One region of the Paenibacillus sp. S28 genome, then DNA from elsewhere that is predicted to be linked to it. Evidence: riboswitches for the same ligand, from Rfam matches in the RefSeq annotation. Region 1 holds a riboswitch; each other region holds the start of a gene.

Region 1 (4,949 bases):
TTCGTGACGAGCTGTTCCGGACGCTGCGGCGCCTTGACGAAGAGCGCATCCGCAAGGGGGAAATCGCCGATCAGCTGCGCGGAACGAAGGCGCTGAAGGAAAATTATGCGGTGAGCCGGCTGCAGTATTTGTTTTTACAGGAAGGCATGGACGAGCGCGCCATTCGGGATGTGGTTCTTCAGGCGGGACTGGATTGGCTGGATGCGGGCGGATACGCCGCGCTGGTCCTCGTTCCGGAACGCTACCGGGAAGCCGGCTGGGACGAATTCACCGCTTATGTTGACCAGATGATCGGCTGGCTGCCGGGTGAACGTTATATCCGTTTTTACGACAAAGACGGCAAACTCGTGATGTTTACTGACACCGCTGCTCCGTTCAACCGGCTGGGAGAGGAAATCATCCGCCAGTCGTCCAGCGCCATCCGGGCCGGCATCAGCGAACGGATGGCGGGAGCAGGGGAGGTGAAGAAAGCTTACCAGCAGGCCGGCCGGGCGTTGAAGTACTTTTTGTTCCAAAACATGCCGGGACTCATTCGGAGCACTGAACTGTCCGGCAAACGGACGGATTACCGCATCCCGCTGGAAGACATCCGGAAGACGGCCAATCTGCTCGGATTGGATCGGGATGCCGAGCTGAGCCGGCTGCTGCAGCATATTTTCGATATCCGGACGATTCTTCAATATGATATCGGGTATCTGGAAGGGATCAGCCATGCTTTTAACGAGCATGTATTCGACCAGGTGTTTCAAACCTATGGCGAGGAATCCGTCGACATTTTAAAACTCCACAAGCAGGTGGGGAATCTGTACAACTTCAACCATTTTCATGATTATTTCCATAGTTTGGAGAGCCTGCTCTTCCTGCTGAGCGATTATGTGAAACGGATGCGGTCGATGCATTTTGACCAGAGCGAGATTCAGCGGGCCATCGTCTATATCGAGGAGCATTTTCATGAAAACTTGAATATGGCTGTCGTGTCCAATCATGTCTCATTGAATTATTCGTATTTCAGCCAAGCTTTCAAGGAGTATACGGGGGAGACGTTCGTGAGCTACTTGCGGAAGCTGCGGATCCGTAAGGCCAAGGAGCTGCTCGGCAGCACGGACCTGAAAGTGTACGAAATCAGCGAGCGGGCCGGGTTCGAGAACGTGAAGCACTTTACCAAGGTCTTCAAGGAAATGGAGGGGGTTGCGCCGCTCGAATACCGCTCGCAGCAGGAGGCGCTCAGGCGGAGGTGAACAAAAATTGCCGGGACGATGGGCATCCTGTAGCAGAAGGCATTGCCCTTCAGAGACGTGAAAACCGCTGAAAGCAAATAAATCAAGCGTAACAGGCTGCCGAGAGGCAGCCTTTTACTGTTACTGGACGAGTAATGAGGATTCGTGATGCTAAGCATTCAAACCAGGATTTAGGGATCATGATGTCGACCTCGGATGGCCACGGCGAGCCAATCCTCGCTTCACCCCGTAAATGAGGAGATCAACCGCCGCGCCGATGATGACAGCCATGACGATGGAGAGAAGATACGCCGGGAACCGTAAGGGGATAAAGTAGCTGTTCGTTACGAAAGCGTGTTTATCGGACATCCAGCCCGAGTACACAGTGTCATGCAGGAGGTATTCAAGCAAGGGATTCAGCCGGATCAGTATGATGTTGGCCAAGCCCTGTCCGGAGGCATCCAGTATGCATATGAGAATCATACATAACGTGAGCCAAAAAGAAACGCTTTTTAACAAAGACATTCCCCGCCTTCAAACTTGTTCTTGTCATTTATAACGTATCCTGCCGCAACTAAGTTCTGCACAGCTTACATAAAGCTGGTTTATTTATATCCAACCTTTCTGTTGGTTGGTATAATATGGTGGAGAATAGCGAGTCTACGGAGGTGGTTGCATGAAAGAGAGGGTGCTCGAGGCTTATACCAAGCTCGCCAAGGACTATGAACTGCATACCGATTCGGACAGCGGCGCCAACGCATACTACGAGCGTCCGGCCATGCTGGAGCTGCTGCCAACGGATATGTCCGGACTTCATGCCCTTGATGCAGGCTGCGCCGCAGGATGGTATACCGAGCAGTTCGTTTCCCGCGGGGCATCGGTATCGGCGATCGATTTCAGCCCCGATATGGTGGAGGCGGCCAGACGGAGAGTCGGGAGTCAAGCGGAGATTCGGGTTCACGATCTAAGCGAACCACTGCCATACGGAGCCGATAAGTTCGACTTGATTCTCAGTTCGCTGACGCTGCATTACATCGAAGACTGGGATCCTTTGTTCCGTGAGTTTCAGCGGGTATTGAAGCCTGGAGGAACGTTATTGTTTTCGGTGCATCATCCGTTTATGGACTTTACCGTTTTTAAGAGACCGGATTATTTTGTACGGGAGCTGCTTGTAGACCGGTGGACGAAGAAAGAGGCAGGCAGCGTTGAAGTGACGTTCTTCCGCAGACCCCTGCAGGAAATCGTCAATATGACGTCAAGCTGGTTTGTACTGGACCGGCTTGTTGAACCAAAGCCGGTTCCCGAGTTTCTGGAGCGGCTGCCGGAGTCGGCCGACTTCTACCAGCGGATTCTGCATCACCCGCATTTTTTAATTGTGAAAGCTCACAAGCCGGAGTGAGAGGGGAAAAGTTTTCGCCGCGAGAGGCAAGAAACAATCGGCATAATTTTACTGAGAATGGCTTCATTCCAAAGGCCCTGACCGGCCCAAAATGGAGGGTTTGGCAATGATTGTGATCGACCTTATCTTTTTTCTAATGGAGCTGTGTGCACTGGCAGCCTTTTGCCTGTGGGGATTTAAATTGGATACCGCCTTGTGGATCCGTATCGTGGCAGGAATAGGTTCGCCGGTCGTTGTTGCTGTTTTTTGGGGCATGTATGTCGCACCGAAAGCGACCTTCCCGGTGACGCTTCCCGTCCGGGCTGTGCTGCAGCTGATCGTATTCGGTCTGGCCGCGGCTGCGCTGTACGGATCGGGTTATCGAACGGCAGCTATCATTTATGCCGCTGTCGTCATCGTCGAGATGATCCTTTCTTACGCGTTGAAAAGATAAACACTTGAAGGTGGAAGGAGATCCGCATAAACGATCGACAAGCTTTTTCCCGGTATCCCGACGGCAGCTTTTTTTGTTTGACAACACCGGCAAACGGAGCTACAGTTAATCATGAACTTGTAAAATATCATACGAAAATCCACTAGGGGAGCTGCGGAGGCAGCTGAGACAAGTGATCGCTTGGACCCTTTGAACCTGATCCGGTTAATACCGGCGGAGGGAAGTGGAGCAGGCCTTTACATACGCAACTTTCTTGATGAGATACATTCAGGATGACACTGCAAATAGCGGCCGCTCCATTTCGGGGCGGCTTTTTTGTATTGGCTTCCCCGCGCTCGAACATGCGATTTTCGTCAAAATTAATGGAGGTGCATTATCATGGCCCGGTTTACCGAAGAATTGAGACATGCGGCAGATCCCATTTATCAAGCGATCTTCAAGCATCCGTTTGTACGGGGGATTGCGGAAGGTACCTTGTCCAAGGAGCAGCTGATTCACTATGTGAAGCAGGATTTTGAATACCTGAATGCCTACATCCGGATCTATGGCATTGCCATATCCCGATGCGATTGCCGGCAGACGACCGCGCTTTTTAACGAACAGATTTCGTTTATTTTGAACAGCGAAACGCATCCCCACCAAAACTTTTGTGATGTCGCCGGTGTTGCATATGAGGAACTGCAAGGCTATCCGCTGGCTCCATCGGCCAATCATTACATCCGGCATATGCTGAACGTTGCCCACGAGGGGGGACTTGAGGATATTGTAGCTGCGCTGTTACCTTGTCCGTGGACCTATACGGAAATCGGCCAACGTCTGCTGGAGGAAGTCCAACCGGAGAAATCCCATCCGTTTTATGAATGGATGCACTTTTACGGAGACCGGGAAAGCGGCGTAACGGTACAGCTGCGGCGGCTGCTCGACGAATGGGCGGAAGGCCTGGCTCCCGCAAGAAAAAAACGGCTGATGGAGCATTTTCTGACCAGCTGTCAGCTGGAGTACATGTTCTGGGATATGGCGTTTACGCTTGAGGATTGGCCGGTTTCCCTGGCTGCAGCGGAAGGGGTGGGACGATGACCGCCGATATGTTTCCGTCCGGACTTATCCAGCTTCCTCTACGGATAAAAGAGCAGCGTCCGCTCATTCACAACATGACGAATGTGGTCGTGACCAACTTTACGGCCAACGGCCTGCTTGCCCTTGGCGCCTCTCCGGTTATGGCCTATGCCAAAGAGGAGGTGGCCGATATGGCTCGGGTCGCCCAAGCCGTCGTTCTGAATCTCGGAACGCTGAACAGCGAATTGGTGGAAGCGGCGATCATCGCCGGCCGATCGGCGAATGATCATGGCGTTCCGGTGTTCCTGGATCCCGTCGGCGCGGGAGCGACCGCATTTCGCACGGAGGCTGCGCTGCGGATTTTGCGCGAGGTCCGCGTGTCACTGGTTCGGGGCAACGCAGCGGAGGTTGCCCATCTCATTGGTGAAACCGGCGCGATAAAAGGTGTCGACGCAGGGGAGGGCGGGGAGTCCGCTCCCGCCGACTTGGCGGCACGGGCGGCACACCGTCTGGGGACGCTCGTCGCCATTACCGGGCAAGAAGATGTGATCACCGACGGAACGAGAGGATACTTGATCCGGGGGGGACATCCGATGCTGACCCAAGTCACCGGGACCGGCTGCTTGCTGACATCGGTGATCGCCGCTTTTGGAGCGGTCGAATCCGATCTGCTGTCCGCCGGCGCGGCCGCCTTGGCGTACTACGGTGAAGCGGCCGTTCGGGCATTTGAGCGGGCAGGCATTGGGGGGCCGGGAAGCTTCCAAATCGCTTTCCTCGACGCGTTGTCTGTCATGGACCGGCATCCGCTGGAGGAAGGAACCATTACCGCTCTTCTGGAGTCGGC
Region 2 (4,949 bases), on a different contig from region 1:
CCGCTTTCGCCCCGGGTAAAGAAATCTTCTTCGGTGACTTCTTTGGCCTCCGTATGGTGGGCCACAAAGACAATGTCGACCTTTTCGTATTGGCGGCGCAGGAAGCGGGTCATCCAGAAGAAGAAGCTGCGCGCACAGTATTTCTCAAACGTGCCCATCGACCCGGACGTATCCATCATCGCAATGATGACCGCGCTGGAATGGGGAACGACGACGTCCTCCCACGTTTTGTAACGCAGATCGTCGGGGCTGATATGGTGAATTCCCGGCTTGCCGCTGGTGGCGTTGCGCCGCAGGTTTTCCAGGATCGTCCGCTTCTTGTCGATGTTGGACTGCATGCCTTTTTTGCGGATGTCGTTGAACGTGATCGATTCGGTTTCGACTTCCTGCTGCTCTTTCGGCTTCATATTCGGCAGCTCCAGCTGGTCGAACAGCATATTTTCCAAGTCTTCCATGCTGACCTCGGCTTCCATAATGTCCTGGCCGGGCTGGTCGCCGGCTTTTTCGCCTTGACCCGGCTTTTGCACCGGATCCCTGCCCAGCACGTCTCCCACCTGGCTGTCGCCGTCTCCCTGGCCGACATGCTTTTGCTTCTGGTAGTTATAAATGAAACGGTATTCATCGAGGCTCCGGATGGGTACCTTGATGATTTGCTTACCGTCCGACATCACGATGTTTTCTTCTGTGATCAGGTCGGGCAGGTTCTGCTTGATGATTTCCTTAACCTTCTCCTGATGGCGGACCTGATCCTGGTACCCTTTCCGGTGCAGTGACCAGTCCTCCTTGGACACCACAAACAGCGAATGATCGTCTGATGGCATGTTCAGGCACCTCCCATGTTCCCATACTCAGCACAAACTTTGGCTTGTTAAACATTTATATTCACGGGCGGGGATGATATGTGATGACGCAAGAGATAAAATAAGAAGTTTGCCGCACCCAAATATATGAAATTTTGCGAGAATCGCTGCTATGGATGAGATAGGCGTTCCGATGCCGGTGATCTCACTCTGGCTATTGCCAAAAGTCAGCAGTTTGGGCTATAGTGGTTGTGAAATTAAATAGGAATGCGGGTGCTGGATGAAGTCCGGCTGAGATGGCAGCCTTATGCTGCGGACCGTTAATCTGATCCAGGTAATGCTGGCGTAGAGAATATCATTCGAATTGCGGTGCCATTCGTGTATTTCTCGAATGGTTTTTTTGTGTTAACCGGGTAAGAGGGCGCTTTCGCAAAATGAGGGCTTACCCTTCGCGATGATAGAAGCCGGCATGAAATGGAGGGAAAGGCAAAGGAAAGAGAGGAGAAGCAGTCATGGTCGATTTTCGTCTGTATGCGATTACCGGCGAGACGTTCCATCCGGGACGCCGGCTGGTGGACGTGATGGAGCAAGCCATTCGGGGAGGCGCGGATATCGTTCAATTCCGCGACAAAACAAGCGGCAGGGAAGAGCTGCTGCGCAAGGCGGCGGAGTTGCGGGAGCTGACCCGCCGCTACGGTGTTCCTTTTATCGTGAACGATCACGTTGATATCGCGATGGAGGTGGACGCCGACGGGATTCACCTCGGTCAAGGTGATATGCCGATCGCGGAAGCCAGAAAGCTTGTCGGCTCCAAGATCATCGGCATATCCACCCATGCAATTTCGGAAGCGCAGCTCGCCGAAGCGGAAGGGGCGGATTATATCGGCGTCGGGCCGATCTATGCGACGGCTACGAAAGCCGATGTGGTGGATCCGGTCGGTCTTTCGTACATTCGGGAAGTCGCCGGGGTCATCAAGATCCCTTTTGTGGCGATTGGCGGCATCAAGCTGGGCAACGTGGACGAAGTGATCCGGGCCGGTGCGAGCCGCGTCTGCGCGGTGAGCGAAATCGTCGGCAGCCCTGACCCGGAAGCGGTATGCCGGGCGTTCATTCACAAGCTTGAAGGTAGAGGAGGAGCGGCGGATGGAACTGGTCATTAACGGAACAAAGCGGGAGCTGGCGGCCGAGACGGTAGCCGATGTCCTCCGCCTGCTGGGGCTGTCCGGCAGGCCGGTCATGGTGGAAGCGGACGGACAGGTGCTGAAGATCGAGCAGTGGGAGACGACTCCGGTTGTGCCTGGAATGAAGCTGGAGCTGGTCCATTTCGTAGCGGGAGGTTGAGGGGAAAAATGAGCAGAGATAATTGGCAGGTTGGCGGACAGGAACTGTCGTCGCGGTTATTTTTGGGGACCGGGCTGTTCCCCGATCCTTATGTGCAGATGGAGGCGATCAAAGCTTCGGGAACCGAGGTGCTGACGTTCGCTATCCGCCGGATCCATCTCGATTCGGTGGAGGATGACTCCATTCTGCAGCATGTGGAGCCCCAGAAATACATCTATCTTCCCAACACGTCCGGGGCGACAACGGCTGATGAGGCGGTCCGGATTGCCCGCCTGGCGCGGGCTTCGGGACTCAGCGACTGGATCAAGGTGGAGATTAGCGCCAATAAGCGGACGCTCCTGCCCGATCCGATTGAAACGTTAAAAGCGACGGAAATATTGGTCAAGGACGGTTTTACGGTACTGCCGTATATCTCCGACGATCCGGTGATCTGCAAAAAGCTGGAGGATGCCGGGGCAGCCGCGGTTATGCCCGGCGCAGCGCCTATCGGGACCGGCCTCGGCATTCTGAATCCGTACAATCTCGGATTGATCGTGGAGGAGCTGTCGGTCCCTGTCATCGTGGATGCGGGGCTGGGGACGGCCAGTGACGTGGCGCTCGCGATGGAGCTGGGAGTCTCCGGCATTCTGATGAATACCCCGGTGGCCAAAGCCAAGGACCCCGTGATGATGGCCCGGTCGATGAGGCTGGCGGTTGAGGCGGGGCGTTTGGCTTACTTGTCCGGGCGGATTCCGAAGAAGAAATATGCTTCGGCCAGCAGCGGCCTGGAATCGCTCGTCATCGAATAAAAAAGGATGGACAGGGGGGCTGTAACAATGAGCGGAGACATCATCGTCATGGGCGGCGGCATCATCGGATTATCCTGCGCGCTGGAGCTGCGCCGCCGCGGCCTGCACGTCACGCTGCTCGAAAAAGGACCTTGCGGCGGGCAGGCCTCCGGCGCGGCGGCAGGGATGCTCGCTCCGTATTCAGAGAACGTGGAGTCGCCGGACGAGTTCTTCCGGTTGTGCCGCGAGAGCTTGTCGCTGTATCCGCAATGGCAGCAGGCGGTGAAGGACATCTCCGGCGTCTCCTTCGAATATGCCGAAACCGGCAGCTTGTACATCGCGAGGCACGAGGCGGATTTGCTTGCGCTGGAGAGCCGGTTGGAATGGCAGCGGAGCTGGTGCTCCGGTGGCGAAATATTAACGGGGAGCGCGCTGTTCGATGCCGAGCCGGGACTGACCCGCGAGGCAGTTGCCGCCTTGCGGACTCCGGTGGAGAGCCATGTGTATGCCCCGGATTTGACGGAAGCGGTCAAACGGGCCTGCCTGGCCTCCGGCGTGCAGATTCATGAGCATCTTGGCCGGATCGAGCTGGCTGAATGGCGGGAGCGGGTTGCGCTGAGGGCGCAGAGTGGCGAGCGGTTTGAAGCGGACCGGCTGCTGATCAGCACCGGCGCATGGGTACAGGAGATGTCGGAACCCCTCGGTATCCGGATTCCTGTACATCCGATCCGGGGGCAAATTTGCGCCTACACTTGGAACGAGGAGCGCGAGCCGCTTCGGCATCTGGTGTTCACCAGCCAGGGATACCTGGTCCAAAAAGCAAACGGAACGCTCGTGTGCGGCGCCTCGGAGGATATCGCCGGGTTCGACACGTCCGTCACGGACAAAGGGATCCGGCGGCTGACGGAGTGGAACAAGCAAGTGCTGCCTGTTCTTAGTGAGGTGCAGCCGTTTCACCGCTGGGCGGGACTGCGCCCGGCGGTGCTGGACGGCCGGCCGCTGATTGGGCGGCTGGACGACGCCGGCCATATTTTTGTGGCCGCGGGTCATTATCGCAACGGCATCCTGCTCAGCCCGGTCACGGCCGCGCTGATCGCCGATAGCGTGGAGGGCAAGCCGCTGCCGGAGTGGTGTGGAGCGTTCCGGCCGAACCGGTTCGGTGAGGTGCAGGCGGGCGCTTTTTCGGACAAAATAAAGGATTGACGTCGTTAAATATTGATTGTTCTAGCTAATAAAAGTACGGACAATATAAAGTTATTCGTTTGGCATGAAGCACATGGCAAAGCAGGAATGCATTCCTGCTTTGTTTTTTTGTGTCGGGCGTCGCAAAAGCTATTTGCAGCACGTGCATCTTATATATCCATTAAACCCATATAATTGAAGTGATGATGTATTAGTGACAATTAATGACAAATTTTGCGAAAATCCTGTAGTATACTGCAAGTAGTCCTATGCTAAATAGGAAAGAAGTTTCACAGTAATACATAAGGAGGTGTGGCTGCTTAGGGCCACGCGTGGGCAAGCAGTCCCGTCGGTTAAGAAAACATATTTTTTAGCAAGAGAGTTTAGAGCAACACAAGAAGCAGGGATTCAGTTGGTATCAGGTTGTCTGGAACAGTCAGGAAGTCAGGAGGTTACCTGGTAGTCAGTAAGTTAGATGGTACCTGGGTATCGGAAACAGTCAGAAAGTTAGAAGGGATCAGGGAAGTTAAGAGATTTAGTAAATGCAAAGCATCATATTTTAGGAGAACAGGAGCGGAAGAAGTATGTTCAAAGCGATGTTGATGACCATTTTTGCCGGGGCGATGATTCTTGGAACGGCAGGAGCAATCGAGCAGCCGGTGCCGGCCGCAGCGGCGGCGGCTTTTAAGGACGTGTCTGTGTCCCACTGGGCGTATCAGGCCATTAACGATGCGGTATCCAAAGGTTATCTCAAAGGTGATGGCAGCGGAAAATTCAGACCAAACGACCCGGTTACTCGGGCTGAGTTTGCAGCAATTCTGGCCAGGGTGTCGACGAACGAAAACGCTGGCGGAGCAGC
Region 3 (4,949 bases), on a different contig from region 1:
CTTCTCTTTGAAGCTTTTGCTGACGGAGACGATCTCCAGTGCAGGCGTGGTTTCTTGATTTATCACGGCAATTCTCCTTTCCGGCCAGGCCCGCTAGCCCTGCTTCGGCTTCCAGCGGACGAACCATTTTTCGAGCAGCGCAATCAGCCCGAACATCAGCAGGCTCAGCACGACGATGATCATGATCGCCACGAACATGCGGTCGGTGCGGTAGCCCGATTTTTGCAGCATCATATAATAGCCGATGCCCTTGTCAGCCCCCAGCCACTCGGCGATAATCGCTCCCATGACGCTGTAGGTGGCGGCGATTTTAATGCCGGAGAAGATGGAAGGGAGTGCGTGGGGCAGCTCCAGCTTGGCGAAGATTTGGCCCTTGCCCGCCCCGATCATGCGCATGTAGTTCATCATGATGGGATCGGTCTGTTTCAAGCCGCCAAGGGCGGCGACCGCCACCGGGAAAAAGCAGACGAGCGTAATGACGATCAGCTTGGGCAGGAGGCCGAAGCCGAACCAGATCATCAGCAGGGGGGCGAGGGCGATGGTCGGGATATTTTGGCTTAGAATGAGCAGCGGATACAGCGCCTGTTTTAAAAACGGAATCAAATGCAGAATCAGTGCGATGACCAGCCCGATGGCGGTTCCGATGGCGAAGCCGAATACGGTCAGCTTCAGCGTGGCCCATACATGCTCCCACAAGCCGCCGGAAGCGGCCGCGGCTTCCCGGGCGATGTCGCTCGGCGCAGGCAAAATCCATTGTTCAATATGGAACAGGGAGGTCAGCAGCTGCCATACGAGCAAAAAGAAGATGACCGCCACGAGGGGCGGCCATACGTTTTTCCACCAGCTTCTCATGGACGGTACTTCTCCGTCAGCTTGTCCATGCTGATTCCGCCGGGATTATGGGCGATTTTGACCTGGGAGATGATACTCGGGCTGCCTGCGGCCACCAGAGCTTCGTGCATTTTGCGCACGACGTCCAGCAGCTCCTCCAGCTCGCCCTCCATCGTCGTTTCCAGCGGGTGCACCTCATGCTTCACGCCGGACTGCTGAATGACCTCAATGGCGCGGTCGACGTAAGCATAAGAATCTTCGTTGCCCGGCGTCTTCGGGATCACCTGGATGCTTAACAGCGTATTGGCCATGCGAATCAACTTCCTCTCTTCATTGGTTACGGATGTTTTGGGTTGTAGGCGGCTTATTGTTCCGGCAAAAAGTCGTTCGTATACGCACTCTTCACGTCCAGCGGCTTATCCAGCAGCTTGTGCTCGTACATCCAGTCGGAATAGCCTTTCCAGATCTGTTCTTTCTGCTCGCCCCAGCGGGCTGCGTCGTCCTGGTATTTAGGACTTAACCACTTCTGGCTTTCGATCACCAGTTCCTTGTCGAGATCCGGCACGTCCTTCAGCAGCAGGTTGGCGGCGTCTTCCGGCTTGTCGATCGCGTATTGGTAGCCTTTGGCGGTCGCGCGCATAAACGCCTTAACCAGCTCAGGGTCTTCCTTGATCTGCTTCTCGTTCGTCACAAGCACCGGCGTATAGTAGTCCAGCTTCTCGGAATAATCTTTAACATACAGCATGTCCAGCGGCTCGCCGCGCAGCTTCGCTTCAATTCCGGTCCAGCCGTAGAAGATCCAGGCGAAATCGATGTCCCGTTTCACGGCGGTAAAATAATCGGCGTCGCCGATGTTGACGATTTTCACCTTCTTCACGTCAGCCTTGTCGATCCCCATGATGGAGCCCATAACGGCTTCTTCAACAGGAGAGCCCCAGCCGCCGTAGGTTTTACCTTCAAAATCTTTCGGCGTCTTGATCCCCCGGTCGACTGGTGCGGCAAAGCCCGACGTGTTGTGCTGGATGACCGCCGCAATCGAGACGAGCGGCACGCCCTGCGTGCGGGCCTGGGTCACGCTCTCCTGATAGCTTACGCCGAAAGGCACTTTGCCGGAAGCGACCATGGCGTCGGCGCCGGTGGAGCCCGGCTGCACGATCTCGACGTTCAAGCCTTCTTCTTTATAATAGCCCAAGTCTTTGGCAGCATAGAGCCCAGTGTGGTTCGTGTTGGGCGTCCAGTCGAGGACGACTTTGACGTCCTTCAGCGGCTTCGCTGCGGTGTTGTCCTGGCCTGCCGTGCTATCGGAAGCGGATGTGCCTTCTCCGCTGCCCGTATTGTTCTGGCTGCCGCCGCATCCGGCAAGCGCCAGTATGAGCATGCAGACCAGCAGCAGCAGGCCGATGGATTTGTTCTTCATGGCTTTCTCTCTCCTTCGATATCCGGCCGTTCTTTATTCTCTCTGTGGAAGCATCGGCCGGTGATCCCCTATCCTTGTTAGATTTAGAATCGTGAGCCGATCTGAGTGGCTGAATCATAGAAGCATTCGCAAGGCGTAATCCCGTTTTTCACTAGTATGAATGAAAAAAACGCCCCGTAAACGGGACGCTTCACATGCGCAAGATCAGCACGGCTTGTATGCCGTGACAAACGGTTTCCTACGCTGGCATTACCCAGATCAGGTTAAAAGGGTCAGTATCTTGAAGGGATACAATCTCAGCCGGCCGATTCCAGCACCCCGGATTCTATAAGGTTTTTGGGTTGTTTTCCTCCCATATTATAGTCCATCCCCATGGGGGTGTCCAGACATCCGCCCGATTCCAGATTATCTCTGGAAAAATTCGATCCATTCTTTTTCCGGACCATAGATAAAGAAATATTGGTATCCGTTCGGCAGGGTCACGATTTCCTGATCGATCAGCTCCACGCCGTCCAGTGCCTGGATCCGCTCAAATTCCTTCTGAATGTCGTCGACATGGATCGCAAAATGGTGCACCGTGCCTTCGGCCGGCAGGTCGTAGCTGTAGCCTTGAATGAGCTCGATTTCCGTCTCGTTACTGTCCCCGAAGCCGAGAAACGCCAGCTGGAACACGCCATTGGTGTGCGTCAGGCGGCCTTTCAGCTCCAGGCCCACGATCTCGGTATAAAATCGGATGGTTGACTCCAAATCCCGTACGACGATGCCGACATGATCCAAACGTTTATTAGCCATATGTATAAGCTCCTTTTCATAGTACTTATAAGTAATGGGATTGCCCTAAATTAAGGCCATTATAGCATTTAAATCCGAGTTGTAAGGCAACTTTATGCAAACATCATTGTTTATAAATTATAGGCTGTTTGGTGGCATCGTTAGGTATTGAAATAGTCAGGAACGGGGGAAGAGGGCCCTGAAAAAAATAATTGCGGCATGGCTTTTCATGTGTATGTTGACAGCATGTACCGGGCCATCATCCAGTGGAGGGGACATAACGATACTCGATAAGCAGCTCATTGGCTCGACATATTGGATTGTCGCCGAGAAAACCCATAGTAAAGAAGAAGGAGCATTTAAAATTAAAGTCGATAATGAAAATACTTGGAACTTGTTAGAGGTCGGAAGAACGTACTTATCGACATACTCCTACAAGTCGTTGGACAAAGGAGCTAAACTGCTGAGTGTCCGCCATATCAATGAAGGGCAGTCAGCAACGAAATAGAACCACTAAAAAAAGCCCGGGATGTCTATCAGACGATCCCAGGCTTTTTTTAGTTCTCGCGCTGCTTCTTCTTCGCATAAAATTCGGCCGCCTTATGGCGGTTGCCGCAAGTTTCCATGCTGCACCAGCGCCGCTTGCCGCTCTTGGAGGTGTCCACAAAGTGCAGGATGCAGTCGTCATGCTCGCAGATCCGGATGCGGTCCGAAGATACGTTTGCCAGCGTCTCGAACAGGGAGCGGACGATGGGGTACAGCACGCCTTGGACGGCGGTTTGTCCGTAGGTGATGAGATGGGGGAGGCCTTGGTCATCCCGCTCAGCCCGGAGCGCCACGTCTAATCGCGACGCTTCGGCCTCCATGGCGGCGAATGCCTCATCCGACAAGGTACCTCCATGGTCCAGGTCTTCTAGAACGAGCCGGCACACGCCGCGCAGACGGAGCAGTTCGGGCAGCAGGTCTTCCCGCGGCACAGCTGAAGCTGCCCCTGCGGTATTGTCCAAGCCGTGCAATTCATTATCGTGGAGCCATTCGTCTAAATAACCTGGCTCCTCCAGCATATCCGTGACCCGGTGCTCCCGCATGCGCACCGTATTGGCGAGATTGATCCACAGGGCGCCCCCCAACACGTTGCGGGAAGGGGATTTATCCATGATGCGTCATCCTTTATAGAGTAATCGTTTCCTTTGTGTTCAGGAATGCTATGTCCATTGTATCACCAACTGCAGCCCGCAGGCGATGTTGCCAATCGGGAGTCTGCAGGTATACAGGCGGATGGTGGATGGTCGTATGGTGGATCGGCACCAGCCGTTTGGCCCCGAGAACGCGTGCGGCCGCGGCCGCTTGTTCCGGAAGCAGCGTAATCGGCATGCCGCTGGGCGGCTGACGATCAGGGCGTTCCAGAACGGCACCGTTCACCGGCAGGCATACCGCATCGAATGCGCCGTGAGCCGCGGCAATTTTCCACCAGTAGCCGTGCCACAGCGTATCTCCGCAGTGGAGCAGGCGGTGCTCGCCGTCGCTCAGCGCCCAGGCGATCTGCACGTCTCCGACCCCGTCGACGGAGTACGTGGCGGCTGCGCCCAGCGCACCGATTTGGAAGGCATCGCCGACGGAAGCACCGATTACGCGGTTGAGACCGCTATTTTCGGCAAGGAGGACGCCCTCCTGCGGGAGGTACACGGGAATGTCTGCCCAGTAGGCATCGATGATGGCCTGGGGATCAAAGTGATCGGTATGCTCATGGGTGATCAGCACCGCATCTGCCGGGCCGTATTCGTTAAGCGGGAAGAGCGGTTCGTGAGACTGGCCGTATCTTTCCGGAAAATGATAAAGCGGGTCTATGACCACCGATGTGGCTCCTGCCGTCACCCGAATGCCTGCCCAGGGAAGCTTTTGAAGTTCCATGTCATCCATCTCCTTTGTA
Region 4 (4,949 bases), on a different contig from region 1:
TGCAGCGGCTGGAACGGCGGCACCGCGCCTTTCTGAGTTCCGATGAATGGGCGCTTTATGTACGGGCTGCGGACCTAATCAAAGGGCGGATCGCCGCATGGCCTCCGGGGCCTTCCCGGTACGGTATGATCCATGCGGATCTCCACGAAGGGAACGTTGTATTCAAGGACGGGGAAACTTGCCCTATCGATTTTGGCCGCTGCGGGTTCGGTTATTATGCATACGACTTGGCGCAGGCGCTCATCGGCCTGTACCCGGCACAGCGGAGCATGCTGCTGGACGGGTACGAAAGCATGCGACTTCTTCCGAAGGAGAGCGTGTCCATGCTGGAAACCTTTTTCCTGCAGGCGGTCCTGGAGAATCAGGCGTTTCACGCCGGCAATCCGCAGGAAATTCCGTCGCTGAAGGAACAGAAGGGGTATATTCTGTCCGCGATCCGCAGCTACTTGGCGGAAGAGCCGTTTTTGTTTCCGGCGAAATAACATCTGAACGGGAGTGGAGCGCAATTGGGAGGACATGATGAGCGGCCGGTCGTGCTGGTCACAGGTGGTTCCAGCGGCTTCGGGCTGCTGGCCAGCGTGGAGCTGGCTGCCTCCGGATACACGGTTTTTGCCGGCATGCGAAGGCCGGAGGCGAGCGGGGAGCTGATGGACGCTGCGCAGACGGCGGGGGTCAGAGAGCATATTCACGTGGTTAGGCTAGATGTGACGGACGGGGGACAGGTGCTTGAGGCGGTATCGGGCATCCTGAAATCCCACGGACGCATTGACGTGCTTGTGAACAATGCAGGCACCGCATACGGAGGAATGATCGAGGAGATTCCGATGGACGTGTGGAAGGCGCAGCTGGAAACGAATTTCTTCGGGATGGTTGCGGTCACCCAGGCCGTTCTTCCCGCGATGAGGGAGGCCCATCAGGGAACAATCATTCAGATCAGCAGCGTCAGCGGGGCTGTCGGATTTCCCGGCTTTGGCCCCTACGTCTCGTCAAAGTTTGCTGTAGAGGGATTTAGCGAATGCCTTGCCCTGGAAATGCGGCCATTCGGCGTCGATGTCGTGATAGTGGAGCCGGGTTCGTACGGAACGGCCATTTGGGACAAAGGATTTGCGCAGATGAGCGCCGCGGAGCGGTCACCCTACGAGCGGATGCTGAGCCAGGTGATGGCCTTTTCCCGTGACAACGCCGGCCAGCGCGGCGATCCGGCCGATGTGGCCCGGCTGATCGGGAGAATCGCGCGTATGAACAAGCCGGCATTCCGCTATGCGCTGCCTGCCGGCACACGCTGGACGATGAAGGCTAAGCAGCTGCTTCCGGGCCGGTGGTTTCAGCGGATTATGCTCGCGCTCCTAAGCAAAAAAGGCTGAGCCGGATTCGCTTCCGGTTCAGCCTTTAGGCGGGTGCAGCTGACCGAGCAGCTGGCCCATGCGGACATGATCTCCGGTCCGGAGGTCTGTCCGCGGGGTGAACGCGCCGTCCTGGATCAGCAGCACGACGGTTGAACCGAACTCAAAATAGGCGAGCGGATCGCCGTTATGCCAAGAATTGGCGGTTTCGTCGTCGTAGCGGATGCTGCTGACATTCATGGCGCCGACTTTGACGACCGCGACTTCTCCCAGGGCTCCCTTGATGTACGTTATCAACCTCTCGTTGCGGCACAGCACGGATTTCATCTGGGTCATGCCAAAATCATTGACCGGGTAGCATCGTCCCTTGATATGCTCGCTCTCCACCTTCACGCCTGTGATTGGAGAGTGGATCCGGTGGTAGTCGGTAGGGCTGAGGTACAGCACAAAGACATAGCCATGTTTATATAACTCCAGGTGGGGAGAGAAATTAAGCAGCTCCGCCACCGAATAATCCTGCCCTTTCACGTTCAGAATCGTGCCTGAGGTGATTTCACCCATTGCGGTGATCATGGCGTCGACGGGGCTCGTGAGTACGTGCTCGCCTTCGTGAACGGGACGCATGCCGGGCTTCAGCCGCCGGGAAAAAAATTCGTTGAGCGTGCGGTATTCATAGATTTCTTTCTCCGCTTCATGCGCCGGGATCTGATAGCTTTTGATAAAAGTAGGGATGACCCCTCTGCTGAACCGGCTGTGCGAGAAGCGTCCCATCATGGAAGAGAGCCACTTTCGCGAGGAGAGCTCTGTCATGAGCCGCAGTAATTTCTTTGTCATGCCTAATCTCCCTTCCATACGTGCCTGTAGCACTCTGAATATATTGACATAGAACGGCTATCAAATCAATATGCAACAAATGCTGGAAACCGCCCCGGAGAAAAATGGTATTGCCAATCCTTCGAGGATCATGTATTTTGGAATCAATACGGGCCCGATGCCGACTCATCGCGGCGAGGTGCCTGTTACACGGAATCGAACCCAAGCATCTCATCGCTTTGGACGGCGATGGCTTCGGGACCAGGAGCCGGCGATGCCGCGCCTTGCGTTCATCTGTGTACATATGGGAATACGGGAGCTCGAGCGAATCGGGCTGAGAGTGCAGCTAATGAACCGCTGCTGACCGGGAATCTGATCTGGATAATGCCAGCGTAGAGAATTCAAGTCCTTTTATGGGCTTATTTGACGATCTCCCTCGCTTATCCAGGGGGTTTTTTTATTGCCCAACTTTGGAAAAAGAAAGGATGTTGTCAAATGAACAGCAGTACGATGCAGATGGATCGGCCGAAGGGGCTGAAGCTCAGCGACCTGCTCGTGACGATTCTGCTCTCCCTCGTGATCGGGGTGGTGTACCATTTTTGGGGTTCGGTGAACGACTTGTTCAAGCCGCTGTTTTTCCAAGCGGATGAGCTGATGTACGGCATGTGGTTCCTCGCTTCGACGCTTGCCGCGCTGCTGATCCGCAAGCCCGGCGTAGCCCTCCTGGCCGAGGTTGCCGCGGCTCACGTAGAAATTCTGTTCGGCAGTGAATGGGGCCTTCAGCTGGCGATTTACGGCGTGGCGCAAGGTCTTGCCGCGGAGCTGATCTTCGCCCTGTTCCGCTACCGCAAATTCTCCATGGGGGTAGCGGCGCTGGCTGGTATGGCTTCGGGATTGGGATCATTCCTGGTGGATGTGTACTACGGCTACGTCACGGACTATACGACATGGATGATCGTGTTCAAGTACGTGATGCGGTTAATCAGCTCGGCGGTACTCGCAGGGTACCTGGCGTATGCCCTGACCAAAGCGCTGGAAGCAACCGGAGTAACCCAGCTGCTCCGGCCGGTGACAGCCAAGGATTATGAAGCGCTCGATCATGACTGAGACTAACCGGGGTGTCGTGACGATGCAGCATTCGGCGGTGCATGAGACGGGTCAAGTAGCGGATCAAAGGGCGGATCAAGGGAGCGGGCAAATTGCCGTTTCGGTAACGGACCTGCGCCTGAAGTTTCCGGGTGAGAAGGCGTTCGTGTTCAAGGATGTTTCCCTGTCCGTGCCGGCCGGGGAAAAAGTGCTTCTGCTCGGCCCAAGCGGATGCGGGAAATCGACGCTGCTGCAGGTGCTCGGCGGGTTGATTCCGGCGGTCATTGACGTTCCGCTCAAATATGCGGACATCCGGAAGCCCCGCTCGTGCGGGTATGTATTTCAGGACCCGGATACCCAGTTCTGCATGCCGTATGTCGATGAGGAGCTGGCGTTTGTGCTGGAGAACCGCCAAGTAGCCAGGGAGGATATGGTGCCGCGGATGCGGGAGGCGCTCGGCCGGGTCGGCCTGGACCTTGAAGAGCTGCACACTCCGATTGAACGGCTGTCCCTGGGGATGAAGCAGCGGCTCGCGCTCGCTTCGGTCCTTCTGCTGGAACCGGAGGTGCTCCTTCTGGATGAACCCTCGGCGCTGCTGGACCCCGAGGGGAGAAGGCAAATTTGGGAGGCTGTTCGCGGCGTATCGGCCGGACGGACCGTGCTGATCGTTGAGCACCGGATCGAAGAAATCGTGAATTGGGTCGACCGGATCGTTCTGTTCGCGCCGGACGGAAGCATTCTGGCCGACGGCAAGCCGGCCGAAATCTTCACGGCGTACCGCAGTGCCCTTCAGGAAAATGGCATTTGGTATCCCGGCGTTTGGGAGGATTATATCCGTCACGGGGATACATGGAACAGCGGCTTAGTGCAATCCCCGCAGCAAGGTGCGGACTTGGCGGCGCCGGTCCTCTCCTTGCGGGGGTTTGTCGGTCTCCGCGGAGATGCGCCGGCGATCATGGTGGAAGAGGCGGAGGTATATGCCGGCGATTTTGTCGCCGTTGTCGGTCCTAACGGAGCGGGGAAAAGCTCCTTGCTGCTGAGCCTAATGCAGCTTCTTCCGACAGCCGGCAGCTACGTGCTGGAAGGCAGGCTGCTGCAGGGAAGGGGCAGGAAGCGGACCTGCCCTTCGGACCGGATCGGGTTCGTGTTTCAGAACCCGGAGTTTCAGTTTGTGGCCCAGACAGTACTGGAGGAGACGGCCTTTTCCCTTCATATGCAGGGCGGCATGTCACGGGCTGAGGTGGAGCGTAGAGCCGAAGACTGCCTTAAGACGTTTCATTTGCACGGCTTGGAGAACCGGCACCCGTATCAGCTCTCGACCGGACAGAAACGCAGGCTGAGCGTTGCCACTGCGGCGGTGCGCCGCCAGGCGGTGCTGCTGCTGGATGAACCGACGTTCGGGCAGGATGCCCGCAACGCCTTTGCCATCCTGGAATACTGCGAAGCGCTGCGCCGCAGCGGCACGGCGATCATCATGGTGACGCATGAGCGAGAAATCGCTGAGCTGGCCGCTACCCAGGTATGGGAAATCCAAGGCGGAAGCCTGACGGCGATAAAGCCCGGGAGGCGGAGGCTTGAGGGAGAAGGCGCAGCTTCGGATGCGCAGGAGGAGGTGAGCGGATGAACCGGTTTTTGAGTCCGAGCCGTCTTACCTGGCTTCACCGGGCGAATCCCTCGTTGAAGCTCGCCGTGCTGATCGTGTTGTTT

Evidence for each region. A riboswitch is a leader RNA that binds a small molecule or an ion and turns the genes downstream of it on or off. The one in region 1 is predicted to bind thiamine pyrophosphate.
Region 2: another riboswitch for thiamine pyrophosphate. It lies ahead of thiE (thiamine phosphate synthase); the one in region 1 lies ahead of tenA (thiaminase II).
Region 3: another riboswitch for thiamine pyrophosphate. It lies ahead of IAE55_RS14380 (ABC transporter substrate-binding protein); the one in region 1 lies ahead of tenA (thiaminase II).
Region 4: another riboswitch for thiamine pyrophosphate. It lies ahead of IAE55_RS20860 (ECF transporter S component); the one in region 1 lies ahead of tenA (thiaminase II).

Annotation. Positions count from the first base shown of each region.
Region 1 is NZ_JACVTM010000001.1:204,173-209,121, forward strand. It holds gene IAE55_RS00915 (response regulator transcription factor) at 1-1,238, shown strand, start outside; gene IAE55_RS00920 (class I SAM-dependent methyltransferase) at 1,894-2,616, shown strand; gene IAE55_RS00925 (YrdB family protein) at 2,723-3,049, shown strand; TPP riboswitch at 3,184-3,288, shown strand; gene tenA (thiaminase II) at 3,428-4,126, shown strand; gene thiM (hydroxyethylthiazole kinase) at 4,123-4,949, shown strand, end outside.
Region 2 is NZ_JACVTM010000003.1:18,373-23,321, forward strand. It holds gene yhbH (sporulation protein YhbH) at 1-821, opposite strand, end outside; TPP riboswitch at 1,060-1,169, shown strand; gene thiE (thiamine phosphate synthase) at 1,313-1,960, shown strand; gene thiS (sulfur carrier protein ThiS) at 1,944-2,141, shown strand; gene IAE55_RS08675 (thiazole synthase) at 2,150-2,929, shown strand; gene thiO (glycine oxidase ThiO) at 2,957-4,111, shown strand; gene IAE55_RS08685 (S-layer homology domain-containing protein) at 4,675-4,949, shown strand, end outside.
Region 3 is NZ_JACVTM010000005.1:164,155-169,103, forward strand. It holds gene IAE55_RS14365 (ABC transporter ATP-binding protein) at 1-66, opposite strand, end outside; gene IAE55_RS14370 (ABC transporter permease) at 94-852, opposite strand; gene IAE55_RS14375 (thiamine-binding protein) at 849-1,142, opposite strand; gene IAE55_RS14380 (ABC transporter substrate-binding protein) at 1,196-2,248, opposite strand; TPP riboswitch at 2,467-2,579, opposite strand; gene IAE55_RS14385 (VOC family protein) at 2,654-3,040, opposite strand; gene IAE55_RS14390 (CGNR zinc finger domain-containing protein) at 3,577-4,176, opposite strand; gene IAE55_RS14395 (MBL fold metallo-hydrolase) at 4,190-4,930, opposite strand.
Region 4 is NZ_JACVTM010000009.1:7,592-12,540, reverse strand. It holds gene IAE55_RS20875 (phosphotransferase enzyme family protein) at 1-482, shown strand, start outside; gene IAE55_RS20870 (SDR family oxidoreductase) at 507-1,364, shown strand; gene asd (archaetidylserine decarboxylase) at 1,383-2,177, opposite strand; TPP riboswitch at 2,459-2,572, shown strand; gene IAE55_RS20860 (ECF transporter S component) at 2,652-3,263, shown strand; gene IAE55_RS20855 (ABC transporter ATP-binding protein) at 3,256-4,866, shown strand; gene IAE55_RS20850 (energy-coupling factor transporter transmembrane component T family protein) at 4,863-4,949, shown strand, end outside.